2 linked regions of the Pigmentibacter sp. JX0631 genome follow. The protein of the gene in region 1 interacts with the protein of each later gene in a pairwise test. Links are inferred from orthologs where the notes say so. Each region holds a gene or a part of one and is shown on either strand. Other genes may lie near its edges.

Region 1 (12,293 bases):
GGATACTATATTGCGAATTAAAAAAAGTTATTTATTTAATTCTATTTTATATTGATCTAAAGCAAATTTATTCAGGTAATTATTGTTTTTTATTTCGTTTATTGTATTACGGGTTGATTTTATTTCGTTTTCTAAAGATTTTGAATTCAGAGTTTTTAAATTGGGATTTAACATGGGATCATTTTCTTTCATCCAATTTAAAACCAGATCCCGAATACCAAAGTTTTGAGAATCAGCCATAAGTTTAGAATATTCTCCATCTAGCATACTTTGGAAAATATCATGGGCGTTACTTTCATCCTCTGGCTTTGCAGTTTGGCGCATGCTTTTAATCATCATGTCTAGATAGATACTTTCAAATTCCTTTGCTACATTTTGCGCCTCTTTTAATTTTTCAATTTTTTTCTTTTCAAATTCAGAAAGAGGTTTTTCATTACTAATTTCATTAGTAGAAAGTTCATTTGAATTATATTTCGTAGCAGAATCCATTAAATTTATTCGCATGCCTCATTCCTTTATAAAATCTTTATTTTAGCTCTTAAGGCTTTGGAACTTTCTAAAGTCTGAAGAATAGAAACAACATCTTTTGGGCCTGCGCCTAAGGTATTTAAGGCTCTCACTAATTCGCCAACAGTCGTTGTTAAGGGAAGATCAGCTACTTTACTTGATTTTTTTCCAACTATAATTTCAAGTCTTCCATGGCTAATAGCAACAGGTTCTAAAATAACATTATTTCCAGCTATAATTGTTCCTGTTCTTTCATTAATTACAATTTGCGCAACAGAATCAGGAACGACTTTTAATTGTTCAAGAATTGCTACAAAAGTAACAGGATTAAAGCTTGGATTATTTCTTGTAACAGTTCTTGGAAGTTTTACAGAAATCAATCCACTGTTAACAGGGTCTGCTATGAAATCATTAAAATAATCATTTAGAACTTTTGCTATTCTACTTGCAGTTGTAAAATCAGCATTAATTAAACTTAATTCTATTTTATTATTATTAATAAAAGTAGCGGGAAATTCTTTTTCCACAATACCATTTAAAGCAAGAGAAACAGTTTTGGGTGCAGAGCTTTTTGCAGGTTGACCAGCACCTCCTTCGTTTCCTGCCATTGAAGTTCCCTGTGTTATACTTCCTTGTGCTGTCGCATATACTTGTCCATCAGCTGCTGTTAAGGTTGTTAATAATAAGGTACCACCTTCTAAACTGCTGCTATCTCCAATACTAGAAATTCGTACATCAATTTTATCACCTATTCTTGCAAAGGGAGGGAGTGATGCTGTAACGGCAACAACGGCTGTATTTTTTGTTATGACTTCGTTCGCTGTAACGCTCATGCCGAGTCTATTCAGGACGGAAGCAGCTGCTTTATTTGTAGCTACACTGGCTTTACTGTCACCAGTACCCTGTAAACCTACTACAAGACCTAACCCAGTGAGTGAATTGCCTCGAACTCCTCTAATTTCTACTAAATCTTTAATTCGAATACCTGCTTCTTTTTCTTGGGCAAAACATTGAGCAGAATTAGACAATAATGTAACAAAAAGAAGTTTGCTGATAAAAATTTTTAATTTAAGTATTTTTAACAAGTAAACCTCCTTTTTTATTTCTTACTTTTTTCCATTTCCTTGGCCAGAAGCATTTTTATTATTACTAGAGTTTCCACTGTTTCCACTGGCTGCATTTTGTTTATTATTTCCTCCGTTACCTTTCTTATCTTTTCCGTTTCCATCTTCTTCAGGAGGATCCATAATTGTTGCGGAATCTAGTAATTGCCTAGCTTGAGCTGCTTCTGCATTTAATCTATTTCTATCTTTCTTTAATCTATCAGCTTCTTCTGTGATTGATTTTTGTTGATCTTTTAAAGCTTTTTGTTGAACTTCTAACTCCTTTTTTTGGCCATCAAGCGCAGCAATGCCAGCATTTAAATCAGGAGCATATCCTGAAAGTTGTCTGGATACGGTTAAATCCCAACCTGCAGCAGCATATTCTGAAACCATTCCATTATTATTATTCGTAATAGCTACTTGTGTGAGATCTTTAGCCTCGATTTCAAATTTATTTAAATTTCTTTGCGGCATTTTTGCCATGATCATGATATTTTTTTGTTCACCAGATTCACTGACATAATTTTTTGTTCCACGCAGATAGACATCTCCACCGGGTTCAAATCCGACTACTTCAAACTTCAATGTTTTTATTGGATCATACTTTTGATTTGAATTATTGTTTCCTGCTTGTTCCTGCGGTTTAAATTGCAGATCTTCAGGAATGTTAACTGTTACTATTTCTCCCGTACGAGTTGGTTGATATTCGGTTGCAAGAGATTTTGGCTGGCTAGAATCAGCCCAAATGCTTCCGGTAGTAGAACCTGGTTCTTTCATTTTTATTTGCATTTTTTCACGTTTAATAAAGAAACGTTCTTGTTCCTTTTCTTGGGAAAGTTGATTTTTTTGATTATTTAATTCGACCGCTTTAGATAAAGGCAAAGGTAAATCTTGGGTTGAAGGAATGATCTGCGCAGAAGCTTTGTTGCAACTGGCAAAAAAAATAATTAGTGCAAGAACAACAAAAAGTATTGTAAATCTTACAACAAATTTTTTAGAAGTTGGTTCGGGGATGTTATCTAGGGCGTGCGACATTTTTTTAGTTGTGCTGTTACCTTTGTCAATTGCATACTCTATTGAATTTAGGTATTTATCTACCGTTGTAAACCAAAGATCTTTTTTTTCTTGTTTCGTTTTTGCTTTATATTTATGTGGCTTTGTTTGTAACTCATGAAAAATTTTATTTAAATTTGATTCAACATAACCATCTTCTTCGCGCAAATTAATTTCATCAAAAATATGTTGATATTTTTGGTATTTATTGTTTGACTGCATATTTAACCTCACCAGGAGCTACCACAGTTCCTTCAATAATTCCAGCGGGTTGTGAAACTGAACTATTGTCAAACCAGTTGCTTATTTGAACACGAATAGTCTCACCAAGTCCACCATTAGTAAGAGATTTTCCATAAGTCTGAATAGTTAGGTTATCTGTAGGAGAATAAATAATTTTTATTTTTTCTCCTGAATGAACAAGAATTTCCTGTGACAAAGTTAGTATATCAATTTCTTTTCCTTGTCTAATTGGTGTGTTTGTCCTTTTATTGGTTACTTTAATTAGATTTGATTGAGCGTCTGATTTATTTAAAAAATAATTTTTGGGATTGCATTTTAAATCATCAGTATTGCATTGAGATATTTCTAAATCTTTATCAGTTAGAATGTTATTTATTAATAAATTACTTTTAGCAGAAATAAAGAAAATTATTTTTTTTTCGGTTATTTCAAGACGCCAAGTTGTTTTTTGATTTTTTTCATTTCTTAGATCAAAAACATATTGATTAGTAAAAGCATTTTTTGTTTTATTGACTGATGAATGGATTATTTCATAGTCATGACCGACTTCTACGTTACATTGTATACAACGAACTATGTAATTAATATCTTTTTCATTTTCTGTTTTTTGGTGATTAGAATTATCCACAATGATATTGTCATCTTTTTTTAAATTTTTCATGAATTGCACAATAAGATCTTTTTGGATTTCAGCAATACTATCTGCTTTTGCAAGATTTTTATATTCAACATAAATAGAAGGTAACGCAGATAACATTTTTACTATCCATTATTTCATTTGATTAGTTGAAGATAGCATTTCATCCCCAGTTTTGATTACTTTACTGTTTAGTTCATAAGCTCTTTGACCAACAATAAGTTGAACCATTTCTTCAACAATATTAACGTTACTGGTTTCAAGTTCTCCTTGATCGATATTTCCAATTCCATTTTCTCCAGGAATTGCTACAATAGGTTCACCTGAGGATGGTGTTACTGTATACAAATTTCGACCCATTGAATTTAATCCAGCAGGATTTATAAAATTCGCTAACAAAATTTGTCCTAAATTTCTTGGTTCTTGTTCACCACTCACTTTTGCTGATACCAAACCATCTAAGCCAATAGTTAAATGGAGGGTATTAGGTGGAATCACAATTTCAGGGATGAGTGGTAGACCTTCTGAAGTAACAATTCTACCATCAGCACTTCTTCTAAAAGTTCCATCTCTTGTGTAACCAATGGTTCCATCAGATAGTTGAATTCGAAAAAAACCCTTCCCCATAATGGCCATGTCTGTATCTTTGTTTGTAATTTTAATAGCACCTTCATCAAACGATTTTTCTACAGAAACTATCTTAGAACCATTTCCAATTTGGATTCCACTTGGAGCTATCACACCTGTCGTAGTCTGGAGTCCAGGAGCTCTGATATTTTGATAGAGCAAATCATGAAAATACGCTTTACTTGCTTTAAAACCAATAGTGTTCACGTTAGCCATATTGTTCGAGAGAGTATCTATTAGGCGTTGCTGGGAATCCATTCCTGTTGCGGCTGTATTTAAACTCCGAAGCATATGACCTCCTTTTGAGCATCCAAAGAAGAATAAAATTCTTTTTGTAGGATAAATTGTTTTGGAAGAAAAGTTGTGTGAAAACATTGCAGCTATCTGAAAATCTATAGGAAATTTTGAAGCAAGGGGTAATTACAAATGTTTCAAGAACGTGCTGAAAACATAAAAAGTTTCGATGGAAATGAATTATTTTTTAGAGTTTATACTCCGTCAAAAAATACTGTTACTGAGTCAAAATTGAATGGTGTTGTTCTTGCCGTACATGGATTTGGTGAGCACAGCGGCAGATATGCACATGTTGCAAAAGCTATTTGTTCACAAAATCTTGCCTTTGCTATCTTTGACATAAGGGGGCACGGAAAGTCAGGTCCGAAACGGGGTGACGCTGAAAATTTACACGCAATGGTTCTTGATGTTATTTTTATGACCAATCACGTGAAACAATTACTAGGTTTAACTAAACAAAAAGATTCTTTTTTTGGAATAATGGGGCACAGTTTTGGGTCTCTTTTAGTCACTTATGCCGCTGCCCATCTGGCGGATTCTTGCCCGCCCGTTTTTTTAAGTTCACCTTGTTATGCTATTAAAAAATCTATTCCAGGTTGGAAAAAGTTTCTCGCTAATAGCGTGGCAAAATATTTACCGCAATTAACTGCTCCGATAGGCATACCTTCAGATGACTTATCAAATAATCCTGAAAATAATATTGCTGCTGAAGAAGATACTCTGCGGTTAACAACCATAACAGCTCGCATGGGGAATACATTTTTAGGTGCTGTGGAAGAAAAAAAAATAATTCAAGCAATACGACTAATTAGCGCCCCTGTTACAATAGTTGCGGCAGAGGATGACAAATTAGTAAAAGTTGATGTAACTAAAAAATGCGTGCCTTATTTTTCGCATAATGATAGTTCTTTAAGAGTGTTGCAAGGAGCTGGGCATGAAATTTTTAATGAAATTGATCCAATACGGAACGAAGCATTAGCAGATTTACTTCATTGGACCCAAAGAAAGTATGAACTAAAATTGGAATAATAAAATGATTCGAATAGAAAACTTAAGTAAAGCATATGGCAGTAAAATACTATTTAGTCAGTCTTCATATCACTTTCCTGAAGGAGAGCGAATTGCTTTAGTTGGACCAAATGGTGCTGGTAAATCAACTTTGCTAAATATACTTTGTAGTATTGAAGAACCTGATGATGGACAAATTCTAAAACCAGCTAAAATGAATTTAGGTTATTTGCCCCAAGAACCTAATCAGAATCCAAAAGATACAGTCCTAGAAGAATGTATGGATGGTGCTTTAAAGTTAAAAAAATTAAAACACGATTTAGATCTTATTTTATTAGAAATGGAAAATAATTATAGCGAAGATGTGCATAAAAAATTTGAAAAAATAGAAGATGCTTTTCGAGAAGCAGGAGGCTACGCTCTTGAAGCCAGAGCGAAAGGAATTTTAGTTGGCTTAGGGTTTCTTGGAAATCAACTCCATAAAAGTCCTAAACAGCTTTCAGGTGGATGGCGCATGCGTCTTGAGCTTGCAAAAGTCTTTTTAAATGATCCAGATTTTTTGGTTCTCGATGAGCCTACAAATCACCTAGATTTACCAAGTCTTATATGGGTAGAAAAGTTTTTGCAAAGTTTTGCCGGAACCCTTCTTTTTGTCTCCCATGATAGAGCCTTATTAAACAGATTATCAACAATTACTTTACATTTATTCAACGGAAAATTTACTCCTTATAAAGGAAATTTTGATTCATTTCTTGAACAAAGAGAGCAACGACTCGAACTTGAAACAGCAGCATATGAACGCCATAAAAAACGAGCAGATGAAATTCAACGGTTTGTCGATAGATTTAAAGCAAAAGCTTCTAAAGCAAAACAAGCTCAAAGCCGGATGAAAATGCTTGAAAGAATGAAAGAAGTAGAAGGTAGCTTTGATATAGATAATTCTGTTGATGAAATTTCTTTTTCTTTACCCAAGGTAACGCAAAGTGGGAAAGAAGTTTTAAAAGTTGAAAAAATGAGTATTGGTTATCAGTCTATTCTTTCAAAACATATAGAATTAAATGTTTTGCGTGGTCAGAAAATTGCAATTATTGGTCCAAATGGTATTGGAAAATCAACTTTTCTTAAAACATTATCAAATGTAATAAACCCTTTAGAAGGAGAATTTACATTAGGTCATAATGTTTCTTTAGCTTTTTTTGCGCAAGACCAATTAGACACTTTAGACGAGAATAAAACTATTTTAGATAATGTTTTAAGTGTTTCTGATAATATTGGTGAGAAAAAAGCAAGAAGTGTTTTAGGAAGCTTTTTATTTCGTGGTGATGATGTTTTTAAATATGTGAAAGTTCTTTCAGGTGGCGAAAAAAGTAGAGTTGGATTAGCCTGTCTATTATTAAAAAATGCAAATTTCTTATTGCTTGATGAACCCACAAACCACTTAGACATGTCAAGCGCTGAAATACTAGCTGATGCAATTGATGAATATGAAGGAACCGTATTATTTGTCAGCCATGACAGAAATTTTATTGATTCTATTTGTACACATGTTTTTGCCATGACCAATGATGGGCGTTTTGCTTTATTTGAAGGAAAACTCGAAGACTATGAACGTCTTGCTCCCTTATCAGGATTTCCAGATATTTTGAGTCCTGATAGAAGTATGGAAATGGCGAAATTAATTGATGAGCCCGTTGAGAATACAAAAGTTACGAATAATGCAAAAGATAATGAGATTGATAGTAAAAAAGAAATTCAAAAGTTGGAAAAATCAAAAGAAAAAATTGAACTTGAAATTTATCAAATTTCTGAAAAAATAAAAGAAATCGATGCACAAATGCACCAGCTTGATCCTAGTGACTATAAAAAAATGAGTGAATTAGAAAAATCTTTGCAAGTAAATAAGAAAAAACTTTTCGATAATGAAGAATTATGGTTAGAAATTGAAGCTAAAATTGTAAAGAAATAAAATCAAGCCGCTTCTTTATTGAACTTACAGACAAGGAAAGTAACATCATCATCTAATTTTTTGTAAGAAGTAAATTCTCTAAAATCGTGCATAATATTTTCTTTTATAATTGAAGCTTCACTTTCTGAATAACGTTGTAAGGCATTTTTAAGCCTTTTTTCACTAAATTCTTCCCCTTCTGAGTTAACGGCTTCAATTAATCCATCTGAGAAAATAAATAGTATATCACCTGATTCTAGTTGAATTCTTTTTAGTGCGTATGAATAAGGATTTTCTGTTTCTTTATTGTTAACTAATTCATAGCCTAATGGACGACCTTGAGCGACAAGTTTTTCTACAGATTTTTTCTCATTATTTCTTTTGATTAACATTGGGAAATTATGCGCAGCATTTGAAAACTCTATGACACCATTATTTGGGTCTAAAATTGCCGAAAACATTGTCATTACTTTGCTGCCGTCACCACTCGAACGAATTACGGAATCCAATTGTGCCAGAATTTCATTCGCTGTAATATTTGGTTGAATATGAATTGAGTCACAATATCCTTTCACGACTGCGGTTAAAATTGCACTTGCAGTTCCATGTCCTGTTACGTCACCAAGCAGTAATAAGAGTTTATTGTTTGGTAAAATATAATAATTCCACCAATCTCCCGCACACTCCGTTGCAGCTTCAAAATGATTTGCAATTTCAAAAAAACCAACTCTTCTATATTCAAATTTTGGCATGAGATTGTTTTGAACCAAGCGAGCAGTTTCTTGCTCACTGACGAGTCTTTGTTGTTCTTTTTGTTCAGCAACAAAACGAATGTTATCGAGAGCATTTGTAATACTGATTTGCAAAGCTAATATTGCATTATAAATTGATTGAGCTGCAGTAAAGGAAAACAGATGAACAGCTCTTAGATCATCAATTTGTAAAATAACACAATTACGTCCAGCACTATCTTTTATTACAAAGCGTTTTTTATTTGGTGGTTCTTTTAATTCTTCTGCAAAGCGAATAAAGTTTCTTTGTCCTGATTTTATCATCTCATGATATCCTTCTACTTGATCCGAAGCGAGCATAGAATAGATAACAAAGACTTCAATGTGCAGATTAATTTTTGCAATTTTTTGTAAAGATTCAGCTATTTGAATTGCAACATCACTAATATCAAATTTACTAGAGATCTTAATTCCTTCTTCAGCAAGTAATTTTAAATTTTCTTGATTTATTTCTATTTGACTAATCATAATATTAAAGTTTTTTACTAAATCAACCATTTCATCTTTGCTGCGTTTTGGCTCTTCAATACGAGTAAAAGTACCCCTTGTTATATCAAGGCTTGCTTGACTTAATTTTAAAATATTATTTATCAATGATTGTCTCAGTAAAAATCCAATTGATACAACGAGCATTATGGTAACACAAAGAGCTAAAATGACCACTCCTCGAACCATAGATTGAACTGCAACAGCAATATTATCTGTTGAATAGTCTAACACAAAGTAACCAATAATCGATGAACTAGTGCTTGTCCCTTTCTTATGTAGCATAGCACCAATAATTCTAGAGGTATCTTTCATTATGTTATCTTGATAGATAAAAAATTCTTCATTAGATAAAGATTTTTTATCTAACTGCATTTTAAATTCTGGTGTGATAATATTACCTGATTCACTCATTTTAGTATCTTTAATATTTGAAATCTTTCCTGTTTTCTTGTCTTTATATAAATACGTAACTAGAACTGAATCAGCATCATAAATATAAATTTTATTAGCATAATTATTTTCTATTATATTAGTTAATGTTTCTTTAATACCTGTAATATCGAATTCCCAAAGATAGCGAGTAATTGTAGGTAAGAATAGAGAGTAAATTAGTTTATGTGAACGAAATGCCTCTTCTTCAAGATTTTTTTGTAGCATATAAATAGCTAAACTAGTAAACATGATCATCACTACGACAACCGAAGCGAGTAACCAAGAAAGAATTTTTGCCGTTAGCCTCATAAAAACTCCAAAAATCTTTAGAAATCAAAAAAACTATGCTGCAATATCTGGTGGAGTTGGATCATCATCTGGAACGTTATCATCAAGTTTTGTTTTTTCATTATTATAACTTTCTGTATTTCCTACCTGCTCCCACTTATATAAAACTCCAGGTTTTCCCTGGCACCAAAATTGCAACCCAACTGAAGTAAATGTATATTTCTCAAATGCTATTACTTTAGTTGTTCCATTAGCTAAATTTAATATTATTTTACTCCCAGATAACTTAATCTTAAGAACTCTTTCATGTTGTGTTCCTTCAAGCCATAGTAAAGTGCATTTAGAAGTTACAAGTTCCCTCAGTTTTTTTTGCAACGTAAAAAAAATCATAAAAAAGCCTCCATGGCATATCAGGAATACTTCTTGAATTCCTTCAGTAAGCCTGCTCTAGAAAAAACAGGTTGTACTTCCAATAAGCTTCGGTTTGCTTTTTAAAGCTTTAATGCAGCAAAATTTTCCTAATGTTAAAATATATTGAAATATAATTGATTGTAGGAAAATAAAATTAAATATTTTATAAAAAATAATTAAATTTCCAATGATATTTTTGCATTATAAATAGTTTGAGTTGGGGAGATTTGGGCTTCAACATCTAAAGCTAAGATTGTAATAATTTGAAAACCAATAATTCCATAAATTTCGTTCCATGAAGAGCTTTTTGTTAACGTTGAATTTCCAATTTTGAAAGTAGTAGAAGCGTTTGACCAATTGCTTCCTCCTCCAAAGTAGGGTTTTAAAATTGGAAGAGGAACGCCTAAAAGTAGTTCAGCATTAGTACTATTAGCGTCAAAAGGTGCAAATCCATTAATCTGAGTATATCCACCTCTTAATGCTAAAGAAATTGGTATTACTCTAGGGTTAGATAAAATAAATTGTCCCCCTATTCCATAAAACTCAATAGTACTTTGTGGAACCTTAGCATAGTTAACTGCTACATCAATTCCAAAAGGAATTCCAATTTTTCCAATAAATCTGGGAATTATAATGCTATTTGGAAAATTATTAGCTGAATCAGAATATTTATTTAAAGAATCTATCATTGATTGCGGAGGAGTAAAGTATGATATTCCTCCTCCTGCAGAAATTCCTAAAGGAATAATTTTTCCACTTGATGGAATTGGTGCAGACATAAATTGAAATCTTGTTGGATTAATTAAAGGCTTCACAATGTTTTCATAATCGCTATCAGGAATTTGGGATGAAGTAAATTTAAAATCAATATTATTATCAGCAAATACTGTTACATTAAAAAAAATATTAAAAATAAATAAATATTTATAATTTATAAGAATTTTTAACATATAAATTCCTTTCATTTTTAGGAAAAATATTATTACTTTGGGACAAATTTATCAAGAGTTTCTTTTAGAAGCTGAGTCGGAATCGGTTTTGTTAGAAATGCTTTAGAATATTTAGCTAATATATCAAGAATTGGTTTTGAAATATCATCTTCACTTGCACCAGTGATAAAAATAAATGGAATTTTAGAGTCTGATACTGTTAATGTTTTTAATAAATCTAATCCACTTTCTTGGCCAATAAAAAGATCAGAAATTATTAAATCAATTTTTTTACTATCTAAAAAATTAATTGCTTCAGAAATATTTTCAGCGACAAAAACATTATATCCCATCTTATTTACTTTTAAACTTAAGATTGTTCTAAGATCTTTTTCATCATCAATAATTAGTACTGTTTTTGAATTTTTTTCTGGTTCTGCCAATTTACCAATATGAAGTGGTTGGGGAACTTGATAACCTGTTTCACTTACTGATGAAACAACATCTGCGCACGGTAGAGTTATAGAAAAAACCGTTCCCCCAAAAGGTGCTTTAGCTGCACTGATAGAAGAATGAATTCTTTGCGCAATTTGTGAAGTAAAATGATAAACATAAGCTAAATCTGCTTGTGGAGTTTGTTTACTATACGTTAATGATGTGGGGTCAAAAGTTTCAGATTTATAAGGTTCATACCAAAAATAAAGCGAAATATTGTTTTTATATTTAGCATCATTAGTATTTTTATTTAACTCAATTTTTCCAAAACATTTCGGTTGCGCATTAGCTTTTGGAGGAAGCCATTCTCCTAATAATTTCCATAAATGTACCCAAATTTGTTCAAAAATAATATGATCAAAAGGTACCAACACGCTTGGTATATGCAGTGATGACCAATTTAATGTTTTGGGAGGCTGTTGGGTGAGTTCTTGAATATTTTTTACTACATCACGAATATTATATTCTTTAATAACAATTTTAGTTTTGCCTCTTAAGGAACGAATTCTATTTATAACTCCTGTCATATGTGAAGTATTTGCTAATAATTTATTTTGAATTGTTTTTAAATTATCTCGGCTTTCTTTAGCTGCTTCTGGAATTTGCGAATAAATATCATCAAGCATTTCGGTAAAACCTTGGACTTTTGCTAATGTGTTCATGAGTTCATGAAAACTCCAAACACTTAATTGCCCAATCGCAGAAAGTAAGGAGTGTAAATTTTGTTCATCTTCTTTAGGAATATTTTCAGTCTCTTGCGGAACAACAATAGCTTCATCTTGCGCTATGTTTTGGATAAGTTCTTTCAGTTGAGACATTTTGTCTTTTATGTTTTGTTTAAGTTCATCAGTTACTTTAACATTTTCAAGACGTATTGCTTCAAAATGAGGATCTATTTTTCCAGCTATAAAATCTGCTACTTGATTCTGATGGCAAGTAACAGAAAAATTTTTTAATGCGTTAGAAGCACGCGAAAAAGCATCTGTAAGCTCAGGTTTAGCACCTTCGCGTAATAAAACGTTTGCTATTCCATTCATTTCT
Region 2 (12,772 bases), 2.3 Mb from region 1 along the record:
GAACTAAATTTCCCGAACTATTTCGTATATAGGTTTTATTTAATTCTTCTGGATTACTCCTGTTAACATCTTTTAATTGAGGAATGACTTGATAACTTCTTCCATTCATATTGTATAAATTTGTGTAGGCACCACTTAGCATAGTAGCAAGAGAATTTCCAATTGCTTGCATGGTAATACCCATTTCTGTAGCTTTATTTTTATCAATCTTAATATTTAGTTGTGGAGATTCAAAGCTTAAATCGCTATCAACAACTATAAATAAACCACTTTTTCTTGCTTTCGCTTTTAGATCTTCCATTACAGAATAAAGAAATCTATAATCATCGGTAGTTTTTAACACAAATTGGACTGGCATACCACTTGCACCAGTAGGAAGATCTGGCATTGAAAATATGAAGGATTTTACTCCTGCAATTTGGTTGAGATCTTTTTGAATAATTTCTTGCAATTTCATAGCAGTGCGTTTTCTATCGCCCCAAGGTTTAAAAATAAGGCCAGAGAAAGCAGCATTTTCACTACCCATCCCGTTAACGTTAAAATTAGCAGCACGTTCATTGTATTTTTGCAGAATATTATCAATTTCTTTAGTATAACGCTCCAAATACCGAACATTCGCATATTGCGGTGCAGTAGAAAATATTGCTAAAAATCCTTGGTCTTCTTTTGGTGCTAGTTCTTTCGGAGTCAATAAAAATAAGAAAAAAACGCTGACTAAAACAACAGATCCAAATAGAACTACTACAGGTTTCGTTTGTAATACAGAATGCAAAAGGGATTCATATTTTTTTTGCAATTGGCTAAATTTTTTATCTATCCATTTTGCAAAACCTTTATCATTAGCTTCATGAATTAAAATTTTTGAACACATCATAGGAGATAAAGTTAAAGCCACTACTCCAGAGACCACAACTGAGGCTGCTAGAGTTAATGCAAATTCCTTAAATAAAGCTCCTGTTAATCCTCCCATTAAACCAATTGGAGCATACACAGCCCCCAAAGTGATTGTCATAGTAATTACGGGCATTGCAATTTCTCTAGCTCCAATTAGAGCAGAATCTAAAGGAGATTTTCCTTCCTCAATATGACGTTGAATATTTTCAACAACAACAATAGCATCATCAACCACAAGTCCAATCGCTAATACCATGGCAAGTAAGGTTAGTAGATTAATAGAATAACCCAAAGCCATCATAAGGGAACATACGCCGACTAACGATAAAGGTATTGTTACGATAGGTATACTAACTGAACGAAGAGATCCTAAAAATAAAAAGATAACAACTATAACTATTATAGTAGCTTCTACTAAAGTTTTTATAACATCATTAATAGAAGCAGAAATAAATTCGGTTGAGTCATAAACTATGAGTTGTTTTAATGAAGGAGGTAAGTCTTTTTCTATTTGTGGAATAACTTCACGAATATTTTTTACAACAGTAAGTGGATTGGCTGAAGGTACAGGTTGAATTCCTATGAAAACCCCTTTATTACCGTTAAAAGTAACAGAAGAAGAATAACTTTGCGATCCTAATTCTACCTCCGAAACATCGCGCATGCGAATGAGTTTTCCTTTAATTTGTTTTACTACCAAATCTTTAAATTCTTGCTCACTATGCAGATCAGTTGCCGCACTGATATTGGTAATGGTGTATTGACCCTTTAATTGTCCTGCTGCAGATAAATAACTATTTGCCCGCAATGCGGAACCAACTTCATCAGCTGTTACTCCAAGTGCTGCCATTTTTTCAGGATTTAACCAAATTCGCATGGCAAAAGGGTTGCCACCTAAGATATCTGCACTTGCAACGCCAGATACCGATTGCATTTTGGGTTGAACTACTCTTGCAAGTAAATCATAAATTTGAGGCCCTGACATTTTTTCACTAGAGTAACTTATATATAGAGCAGCTAATGTACTTCCGGTTGTCTTAGTAATAACAGGGTCATTCGCATCTTTGGGAAGTTGAGCGCGAACAGCGTTTACTTTAGCTGAAATATCACCAAAGGCAGTCGTAGAATTAAAATTCAATTTTAAATGGATTTCTATTTTACTTACACCTTGGGAACTTGAAGAATTTATATAATCAATTCCTTCCGCTGATGAAACTGAAGTTTGAATTGGTTGGGTGATAAAACCTTGCATTAATTGTGCGCTTGCACCTGGATAAGTTGTTAAAACGGTAACAACGGTATTTTCAACTTTAGGATATTGTCTAAGATCAAGATTAAATATTGATTTTAAACCAACCATGAAAATTAAAATACTAACGACCGTTGCCAACACTGGCCTTTGAATGAATATGTCGGTAAATTTCATTTTCTTCCTCAGCTCACTCAATCTGTTAAAGATTGATAGAATTGTTTATGGCTATTTTTGCTCCATCATTTAATTTTAATTGTCCACTACTGACAACAAGATCGCCTTCTTTTATTCCTTCTATAATTGTTACTAAATTGTCTCTCTTTTCTCCAGTTTTTACAAAAACTCTTTTTACTGTAGCTAATTCATCGCCTTTATCAGACTTTTGATTCAATAAAGTAACAACAAAAGCAGAATCACCGTAAAGAGTATAGGTTATAGCGGTTTGTGGTAAAATAATTGAATTAGGAACAATTGGTAAGGCTACCTTCACACTAATGAACATTCCGGGCAATAATTTATTTTCGGAATTATCAATTGTTGCTTGAACATGAATTGTTCTTGTGGCTTCATCTACTTTTGAATCTACAGCGTTTATTTTACCTTTAAAATTAAAATTTGGATATGCATCAACGTTAACTAAGACTTCTTGATTGATAAATACCTTGTTGGTATCCTGCTGTGGTAAGGTAATTTGTGCGTATAAAGCATTTGAAGTTTGTAAACTTGCGCAAGCAAAACCTGCTTGAATAAATTGCCCAATATTTACTTGTTTAATTCCAATTTTCCCGCTAAAAGGTGCTCTAATTAATTTTTTAGCAATTAATGATTTTGCATTTTCATAATTAGCAGATAATTGCTTTACTTTAGAAGAAGAATCATCGACTGCAGACAACGATGCTGCTCCTTGAGTAAACAATTGTTTTATTCTTTTATCATTAACTTGTGCAAGTTGTAATTGAGCAACTATATCTTTTAATTGGGCTTGCTCAGAAGAATCATCTAGTTGGATAAGAGGTTCTCCTTGTTTAACAAATTTCCCAGAATCAAAGTAAATTGCTTTAACTTGGCCTGCGGTTTCAGCACTTATATCCACTCCATTTATTGAACTTAAAGAGCCTACTGAATAAAGATATGGCTGCCAATTATCTAATTTTGCTTTTACCACACTAACGACTTGTGGTGGTGGTTCAAATTTAGCAAAAAAGCTTTTGATAAAATATTGCCGTAAACCGTACCAACCAAAAACACATCCAAAAACGATAACTAATGCAATTATTGTTATACTCATCCGTTTTGACATAAAATTCCTCTTTTATACTTAAAGGACTAGATTTAATTCATAACTTTATTTTTCATTTCGTTCAATAGTACATCAAGAAGGATTTTTCATTTTTTAATTTTATAAAGAAAGAAGAGATATTCTAAGAGGTTATTTTTGTATATTTTAAAATGTTTTTTTATTAAAATGAAAAGTAACAAAACAAATCGCCAATAAAGTAACTGCTATATTTCAGTAGACTCGTTACTCAATAGTGCTGCATGAATTAATTTATCTTGTTCGATAAAATGTTGTTTTTCTAAACCTACAGCGGGAGTTGCCCTTCTGCTTCTGCCAAAATACATTAATTTAGTCTGCATTCCAATTTTATCTAAAACTTTTTCCAATTCAAATCTGATATAAGTCCAAGCTCCCATATTTGCAGGCTCTTCTTGGACCCATGCAACATGTTTTACATTCTTATAATGAGAAAGAATACTTGTTACTTTTTCAATGTGGAATGGATAAAGTTGTTCTATTCTTACGACTGCAATAGACTCTGCTTTATTTTTAAACTCTTCTTTTTCTAGAGCATCAAATAAATCAAGGGAAATTTTACCAGTACAGAATAAAACTTTTTCTATTTTCTGAGCTTTAGAAATACGTGAATCATCTAAAATTTCTTCAAAAGATCCTGTAGCAAGTTCTTCTAAAGTTGTAGATGCTCTTGGACTACGCAAAAAGCTTTTAGGTGTCATAATGACTAAAGGTTTTCTGAAATTGCGATGCAATTGTCTTCTGAGGGCATGGTAAATTTGAGCAGCGTTAGTAAGGTAACAAACTTGCATATTAGCATTTGCGCTCAGCTGTAAAAACCTTTCTAACCGAGCACTGGAGTGCTCAGCTCCTTGTCCTTCCATTCCATGTGGCAGTAACAAAACTAAGCCCTGTGATTGAGCCCATTTTGTTTCACCGGCAGCAATAAATTGATCAATAATAACTTGCGCACCATTGGCAAAATCACCAAATTGTGCTTCCCATAAAACCAATCCTTTTGCTTGTCTAACAGCATAGCCGTATTCATATCCCATAGCTGCTTCTTCAGATAAAAGAGTATTTATAACTTCAACTTTTGCGTTTTGTTCAATACACTCTTTAATACTTGTATAACGAGCCCCAGTTTCAAAATCGACTAAAGTCACATGGCGATGTGAAAATGTACCTCTTTGTGCATCTTCTCCAGCAAGTCGAATGCTAAATCCTTCGTTTAACAAAGAAGCATAAGCAAGTAATTCAGCCATTCCCCAATCTAGCTTTTTATTTCCTTCAGCCATTTCTTTTCGTTCAGAAACGATGATTCTTGCGAGCTTTGGATTGGGCTTGAAGCTTTCAGGTGTTTGACAAATTTTTAAAGCTAATTCTTTTAATTTATTTAAGGATATTTGTGTTTTTGCAGGTTTTAGCATTTCTTTTTCATCAACGAGCTTTAATTCTCCTGCTTCTCTTAGAGGCGTAAATTGTAAAATTGGTAAATGTTCATTTTTTACTTTATCATAAACGTTATTCATATCTGAACGGTATTTATTATAAATTTCTTTTAATTCTTCTGAATTAAAACTATGTTTATTGACAAGATATTGAGCATATTCTTCATATGGAGCAGGTTTGTCTTTAATAATTTTATACATTAAAGGTTGGGTAAAAGAAGGTTCATCTGTTTCGTTATGTCCATGTCTTCTAAAACAAACTAAATCAATATAAAAATCCTTTTTAAATTTGAATCTGTAGTTTGCAGCAAGTACCATAACATTATGTAGAGCATCTAAATTATCGGCATTAACGTGGAATACAGGTGATCCTGTTACTTTAGCAATATCTGTACAATAAGTTGATGAGCGTGAATCTGAAGGATCTGTTGTAAATCCAACCTGATTATTTGCTACTATATGAACTGTTCCACCAATACTGTAACCTTGTAATGTCATCATTTGAATATTTTCAAAAACAATGCCTTGTCCAGAAAATGCAGCATCACCATGTAAAACTATACTTGTAACTTTGTTTGTGTCTCCATTGTGATACATTGCTTGACGAGCTCTTGTATCTCCCATAGCTATACTGCCAACATATTCTAAATGACTTGGATTAAATGGCATGGAGACTAAAAGTTTATTTCCACTTCTTGTAGTACGTTCAGATTCATATCCATAATGGTATTTTACATCACAATCACCGTGTAATTCAGGATTAGGATATCCTTCAAATTCACTGAATAATCTTTCAAGCGGTTTTCCAATCACATTCACAAGGAAATTTAAACGTCCGCGATGCGCAATAGCAATAGTGCATTCTTGTGCCCCTAGTTTACCTGCTTCATCAATAAAGCTTTCAACAGCGGGAAATTGAGAATCAGCTCCTTCGATAGAAAAACGTTTTTTCCCTATGTATTTAGTCGCTATTGTTTTTTCAAGGGAATCAGATTTTGCCAATTCATGGTAAATTGCTGTTTGTGTATCTTTTGCAACAGGTTTATAAATTAGAGCAAATTGTTCTTGTAACCAGAATCTTTCTTCTGTACTTTCTATGTGCTCTATTTCTGCTCCAACCGTTCCAGCATATCTCGCTTCTAAAACTTTCTGTAATTCTGCGAAAGTCATTTTATCTAAACCAATTAGCAAGCCAGCCATAGTTGTTTTTGATAAATCTGATTCAGAAATTCCATAATTTTCAGTTTTTAGAGATGGAACTTCAGGGCTTGTATTTTGTAGTGGGTTAACTTTTGCTTTTAAATGACCAAAGCTTTTCCAAGCTTGAACAAAAGCTGCTACTTTAAATTCAAACTGTATTGCATCTTGGCTCATGTTTAATGAATTTGAATTTTCATTTCTTTGTTGATGACTTAAATCAGTTAATAATTCATTAAAGTGTGGAACATCATTTGCTAGAGCAGTGGCTGTGCCAAAGCCTTCGTGAAATCCTTCAAAGTATGCTCGCCATTCAATTCCAACTGAATTGGGGTCGGAAGAATATCGCGAAAACATTTCCTCTACATAACCAGCATTATTTTGAAAAACAGAATTAAAATTACCACTCATATTTGCCACAAGTCCTTATCAGGAAGTAAATCGAAATGCAGACAGACGCACCACATCTAAAATTGTGTTATCACAACTTCGGATTTTGTTGCAGAGACTATCAAAATTAATCGGGTATAAACAATTTTTCTTCATCAGAATCGTAGATGATCAAGTTAGCGTAACGACACCATTTTAAAAGGGTCTGAAATTGAACATCATGATCTTCAAAAGGGAGCATCATGACAATCTGCTCGATTGCAATATCTGCTTCTAATCCTTCATCGCCACTATTTTTAACTAACTCATATATAGAATAAACTACCGGCAATTTTAAGATTGCAGTCCGCATAATTTTGCCACGAGCTTCGGCATCATGTTCCGCAGCAAATTTTCTGCCTTCATCGGTTAAAATGACGCGAATTCCTGGAGTTGTTATAAAACCTAAAGTTTCAGCTGCGGCTACAGCAGGTAGAACTTGATCGACGCTTTGTCCCATATCTTCGCACAAATCATAAAGATCGGTGGTTTCAACTTCTGTGCTTAATCTGCTGACGAGACCTTCAACCAAAGTTAGATTTGTATTAATTAAGGGTTTAACTCTCTTTGCTTTATTTAAAGAAGTATCTTTGGTTCTTATCTCTTCAGAGGTTTTATCATTTGGTAAATTAATAGATTTATTTCTTGTTATTTGATCAGAATTTCTTTGTTGTAGAATCAATTCTGGAGTTGAAGTGTCAAAATCAACATCTTCTGTTACTTTATCAAGGTGAAGTTGACCAAATGCTTTTTCAAGAAGTTCTTCTAATTCTTTATATTCAGGAGAATTCGGCATTCTAGGACGAGGTAAATTAATTTCTATTGAACGAAAAATAGTCCCTGGATTAGATGAAAGGATTAGAATTCTATCAGCAAGTTGTAATGCTTCTTCAAAGCGGTGCGTTACAAGAACGCAAGCACGAATTTTTCTTTCTGTTTGTCCCCAAATTCTTACGAGTTCAGCTCGCAAAGATTCGCTAGTTAATGGGTCTAAAGCTGAAAAAGGCTCATCCATGAACATGATCATGGGGTCAGAGACCATGGCGCGTGCCAAGCTTACTCTTTGCCGCATTCCTCCACTTAATTCGCGAGGAAAAGCATCTTCAAAACCTTTTAATCCTACTAATTGAATAATTCTATCTACACGTATATTTTGTTCCGATTTTGTTAATTTTGGCATTGAAACGGCTATATTTTCCCGAATGGTCATCCAAGGAAACAAGGCAAAATTTTGAAAAACAAAGGCACTTAATTGCATGTTTTCAGGTGATGGATTCGCATAAGTAACAGTTCCTCTATCAGGATTGATGAGACCAGCCATACAACGCAAAAGCGTTGATTTACCTGATCCTGATAAACCAACTAAAGCCAGAAATTCACCATCATAAATATCGAGATGAATTCCTTCCAAAACAGTAAACATATTTCCACTAGGACGTCTGTAATCTTTGCATAAAGATCTAACAGAGAGCACAACTTTCTTTTTAGACATAGCCTAATCCTTAACTCTTTCAGCAAATATTTGCAGAGTTCGCCATAAGGTGCGATTTAAAATGATTAAAGTTACAACAATACAAATGATTGCAGCGATCAATTTTTGATAATTACCTTGCGCCGATGCGCTAGCGAGTTCTGCTCCTATACCAAAGGAATGCATTGATCCACCAGGAAACTCAACTACTTCTGCAACCATACTGGCATTCCAAGCTCCTCCAGCTGCAGTAATCCAGCCTGTCGCTAAAGAAGGTAAAATAGCTGGAAAATATAATTTACTAAAGCGATGCCATAAAGAAAATTTATAGATTTGTGTAACAAATTTTAAATCAGCCGAAATTCGCGAAGCTCCGCCAATGACATTAAATAAAATGTACCATTGGCATCCTACACACATTAATAATGTTGCATTGATAAAGGGAGGAACATTAACAAAACTTAAACCTAAAGTTATTAATGGAAATAAAACAGGAGCGGGAAATGCTGCTAAATTTTGAATAATAGGCTGAAAAAAATTTTCTAATCTAGGATTTAAACCGAGCCATAGACCAACGGGTATTGTCCAAAATGAACTAATAATTAACACAAGAAGGACTTTTATTCCTGTAAATAAAACCGCATTCATTAAATTAAACCAATCTTTACTCGAAAGAGAGGCAAGAGTCTGGCCGAAAGAAGGTAATTTAGGTAATAAAGTAAAGACAAGACCACCAATAGCAAAGGTGATAAGTAGTGATAAAATAGATGAACGACGAATTTTATTTACATTTTCATCAGAAAACCAATTTTTTGGACTGATTACAGTTCCCCATTTATCAATATTGTCAATCAAATATTTTCTTGTTGCACCTGATTCATTGATTTTAGATTTAGGAAACAAAAACAAAATACTTTTTTTAAAAAAGTTTGAAATTATTTCAGGAATACTTGTTTGTCTTATTAAATTAAGAAACCAATTGTCATCTTGAACTCCTTTTCCATCATCGCTATCTCGATAACGAGAAACCCAGGCTATTAAAGGTTTCCAGAGAAAAATATCTGTGCTCACTATAATGATAAGTAAAGTAACTAAAGCAATAGAAAAATTGATATAGTTGCCTGTTGCAAAAGTTTCAGCAATATAACTTCCTAACCCAGGTAAACGAAAATCTTTGTTACCTAATGTAAAAGCCTCACATGTTGTTAAAAAAAACCAGCCTCCTGCCATTGACATCATTCCATTATAAATTAATGGTCGATATCCATTAGGAAAATCTACAAAGAAAAATTTTTGTAATTTTGTAAGTTGATAGATTTTTGCAACTTCTTTAAATTCTGGTTGTAAAGATCTTTGTGATTCATAATAAGCAAATGCTAGATTCCAAACTTGTCCTGTAAAAATAGTTAAAATACAAGCGAATTCTAAACCCCAACGACTTCCTTGGAAAATTGATATTAATGCTAGAACAAAACCAGGTAAAAAAGCCACAACGGGAAGACTTTGGAGAACATCAAGAATTGGGATCATTAATTTTTCAAGAGATTTATTATTTGCAGCTATAGTTCCATATATAATAGCAAAAATATAACTTAAAATTAGTGCTATCAAGCTGCGTACAAAGGACAGGAGGGAATAACTTGGTAGTGATGAGATTGATGTGTTTATATCAACTTTTTCTAAGTAGGGCGAATTTCCTGAGCTAAAAAAGTCGGCAAAGCCCATGCCCAGAACGATGACAATAAGGATAACTGCAATATCCGCTCTTAAAAAAGCACCTCGGGTTGCTTGCACTTTGGCAAATTGTGTCATGCTCACCTCTTGACTGGAATGAGATCATAATCTCATTTTTTAGTAACTCCAACTGTAAAGCATAATGAGATATAGTAATGCAAGACACTAAGTGACATTATTTAAGCAATCGATTTGCTTGTTTTGTTAAAGTATATATATGTGATGGTAAAGTTTCAATAACAATTCCTTTTTCATCGCGCATTGGATATTGCGGGAACAATATATAACCGTCTTGTGGGGCATAAAAATCTTGTCCCGGCAAAAATGCACCAAGGAGTTGTCCTTTTGTTACCTTTTCTAAATTAATAAATTCCTTTACTAATTTAGTCTGCTGAGTTTTGAACTTTTCTGAATATATTATTTGCAGAATATTTAACTCATTTTTTTTTCTAGCTAAATTATGAATGCATCTTTTTTTCAATTGTATTAAATCCATTAATTGCATACTATTAATTATTGCTAATTTACAAGTATTTGTTGCTTTTTCTGAAATTCCTTGCTGACCTAATTCTAATGTTAAGCCAGGTTTATTTAATAATCTAACATATTCATCCGAACACATTCCTTCTGCAGAATAGGGAGTATTTGATCTGCGAGTCACAAAAATATTACAACAGCCAATTGCTCTTGCCCAAGAATAACTTATACTGTGCATAGTAAAAATATAGAAAGGTTCCAAACAAGGTTTATTTGTTTGATGAAAATCAAGAAATAAATCACAAGTGTTCAATAATTTTTTTATTTCCTCAGCTCGGTTTTTTTCAGAAGATTTTTTATTATTTTCTAGAGGAGAAAAAGATCTATTTAAATCATCTTCTATAAATCTTTTATTTTCTAAGGATGCTTTTTTGTTTCCTAAGAAAAAGGAAATTTTACCACCATATTTTATTTTTTTATCGATTAAATTTTGAATTACTTGCAAAACCCCTGGTAATGAGCCCGTTTCATTTCCATGAACGATGCTACCAATCACGATATGGCCATTATGTGATTTAAAGTCTAAATGTATACAATCATTTATAATGCCTTTGGATCGTTTTTCTAATTTTTCAAATGTCTCTAGATATTGTGTTAGCATAAATAAGCTACCTTAAGTCTTTTTTTACTAATTTCATTATGTTATAAAAAAAAGAATTGTCAAAGCCAATTTTATTTGCTTCTATGGAGCAAATAAAATTAAGGTTATTAGTTTTATTAAGTTGACTTCTGCGTATTGGAAATTTTATGGCTGGCTATTTATTACGTGGTATTAGATTTATTCTGTTATTTCTTTTATTTTTTATCTTAAGTTTTCTATTATTATTTGTTTTTATCATTAGATTTAGAAACAAAAATAATAATGTCATTTTTGGAAAAATATTTTCCTATTTATCTGCAAACCTTTTGCAAATAAAAATAATTGTCAAAGAAAAATATAAAATGACTGATGAAAGTCCAAAGGTTATTATTGCGAACCACCAATCTTACTTTGATGCTATTATCTTTGGTCGTATTATTTCCAATAACACTCTGATTATTGGAAAAAAATCCTTAGTTTGGATCCCAATTTTTGGTTGGGTTTTTTATTTAGCAGGAAATTTATTTCTGAATAGAACGAATCATCAAAAAGCCATGAATACTATGAAAAATGTTGATGAAGCTTTACAAACTGGTTCTTCCTTGTGGATTTTTCCAGAAGGAACAAGGGGACATAGTTTGGGATTAAAACCTTTTAAAAAAGGAGCCTTTTATGCTGCTATTCAAAATCAGGTTCCAGTACAAATTGTTGCTGTCAGCAATTTAAAATTTTCTTTGGATTATAAAAGATGGAAAGCAGGTACTGTTCTGGCTGAAATTATGGATCCTATAGAAACTAAAGGTTATTCTATCGATGATGTGGAAATATTTATTCAAAAAGCATATCAATTAATGAAAGAAAAAATTGAACAACTTGATAATGAAATAAAAAATATTCAGTTGGAGTCAATTCCTGGAAATTTATTAAAAGAAAATTTTAAGTAGCAAAGAAAAATCAGATTCCGGAAGTTCTTCATATCCTATAGGATTGCAAACCATCTGTTTTGTTTTTTGATTTTGATATTTAGCATCGCAGATTTCTAGCCTATTATTAATATTTGAAAATACGACTGGTTTATAAGTGCAAGATTGAACTAAGATAATCAAAGCAAAGATAATTGCAAATATTTTTCCATTACTTTCCATTCAATTCTCCAAGTAATTATACTTTTTTATAAGCAATTAACGTACCAATATTTTTTTCATTGATTTTAATTATTTATAGTCTTTAGGAGTGTAAGAATGTCTAAATTTTTGGCATTCTGTTGATTATTTAGACAAAAAAAAGAGTTGAAGATTCTTCTCCAACTCTTTCATATAAATAGCTAATAATTAGCGGATAACGATTCCTTTTTTTGCACAGTATGCTTCAATTCCAATTTTATTAACTGTGCGAAGAGCACTAGTGCTTAAACGAACTTTAACAAATTTGCCTAAACTTGGGGCAAAAATACTTTTTTCTTGTAAATTAGGAAGAAGGCGAACTTTAGTTCTGTTTTTAGCGTGAGAAACGCGATTTCCAACTAGTCCACTTTTACCAGATAATTCACATACTCGTGACATAATTTTAATTCCTCCAAATCATATTCAAAAATGAACAGCAATTGCTTCAGCTTTAAAGAGTCTGCCAGTTGCCGTAAGTTTAAAGGCCATAGCAGTATTTTGCCTAAGATGCAAGAAATAAGAGTCTTTGCAATTAAGAATCTTTTAGATATTGACATATTCGATTTGCTGGCCATATTCGCAAAGAGAATGAACATAAATTCCTTTGGCCATATTTGTCGAGGGCGTTAAGAGGGTATCATGGAAGACAAAAAAAATAGCAAAATTTCTAAAACCAGTGATGTTAAAGTTGAAGAACAAAATGACTCTCTTAGTGAGGACTCAGCTCAACTCCCTGTAGTTATTAATAAAAAAATCAAAGTATTGGCAAA

Evidence for each region.
Region 2: the proteins of QEJ31_RS04175 (region 1) and QEJ31_RS14005 interact in binary tests that used the Escherichia coli proteins (3 or more experiments, as listed by UniProt). The link is inferred for Pigmentibacter sp. JX0631 from one-to-one orthologs.

What each region holds. Positions count from the first base shown.
Region 1 is NZ_CP123622.1:966,050-978,342, reverse strand. Bases 5,032-7,967 are described here. They hold QEJ31_RS04175 (ABC-F family ATP-binding cassette domain-containing protein), read left to right. Parts: upstream 5,032-5,497; coding sequence 5,498-7,438; downstream 7,439-7,967. Other genes in these bases: QEJ31_RS04170 (PP2C family protein-serine/threonine phosphatase), read right to left, coding at 7,441-7,967; QEJ31_RS04180 (alpha/beta fold hydrolase), read left to right, coding at 5,032-5,493. Outside these bases: QEJ31_RS04210 (hypothetical protein), read left to right, coding at 1-21; QEJ31_RS04205 (rod-binding protein), read right to left, coding at 28-504; QEJ31_RS04200 (flagellar basal body P-ring protein FlgI), read right to left, coding at 516-1,592; QEJ31_RS04195 (flagellar basal body L-ring protein FlgH), read right to left, coding at 1,614-2,885; QEJ31_RS04190 (flagella basal body P-ring formation protein FlgA), read right to left, coding at 2,869-3,663; flagellar basal-body rod protein FlgG, read right to left, coding at 3,676-4,461; more of QEJ31_RS04180, read left to right, coding at 4,597-5,031; more of QEJ31_RS04170, read right to left, coding at 7,968-9,438; QEJ31_RS04165 (hypothetical protein), read right to left, coding at 9,472-9,807; QEJ31_RS04160 (DUF6588 family protein), read right to left, coding at 10,005-10,778; QEJ31_RS04155 (response regulator), read right to left, coding at 10,811-12,293. UniProt on the Escherichia coli protein: Genetic data indicate it may be involved in ribosome assembly or function.
Region 2 is NZ_CP123622.1:3,247,981-3,260,752, forward strand. Bases 3,450-6,864 are described here. They hold QEJ31_RS14005 (2-oxoglutarate dehydrogenase E1 component), read right to left. Parts: upstream 6,500-6,864; coding sequence 3,650-6,499; downstream 3,450-3,649. Other genes in these bases: QEJ31_RS14010 (nitrate/sulfonate/bicarbonate ABC transporter ATP-binding protein), read right to left, coding at 6,606-6,864. Also shown: QEJ31_RS13995 (efflux RND transporter permease subunit), read right to left, coding at 1-2,320; QEJ31_RS14000 (efflux RND transporter periplasmic adaptor subunit), read right to left, coding at 2,346-3,446; more of QEJ31_RS14010, read right to left, coding at 6,865-8,009; QEJ31_RS14015 (ABC transporter permease subunit), read right to left, coding at 8,013-9,800; QEJ31_RS14020 (succinylglutamate desuccinylase/aspartoacylase family protein), read right to left, coding at 9,898-10,860; QEJ31_RS14025 (lysophospholipid acyltransferase family protein), read left to right, coding at 11,007-11,783; QEJ31_RS14030 (hypothetical protein), read right to left, coding at 11,763-11,984; rpmB (50S ribosomal protein L28), read right to left, coding at 12,171-12,401; lon (endopeptidase La), read left to right, coding at 12,642-12,772. UniProt on the Escherichia coli protein: E1 component of the 2-oxoglutarate dehydrogenase (OGDH) complex which catalyzes the decarboxylation of 2-oxoglutarate, the first step in the conversion of 2-oxoglutarate to succinyl-CoA and CO(2).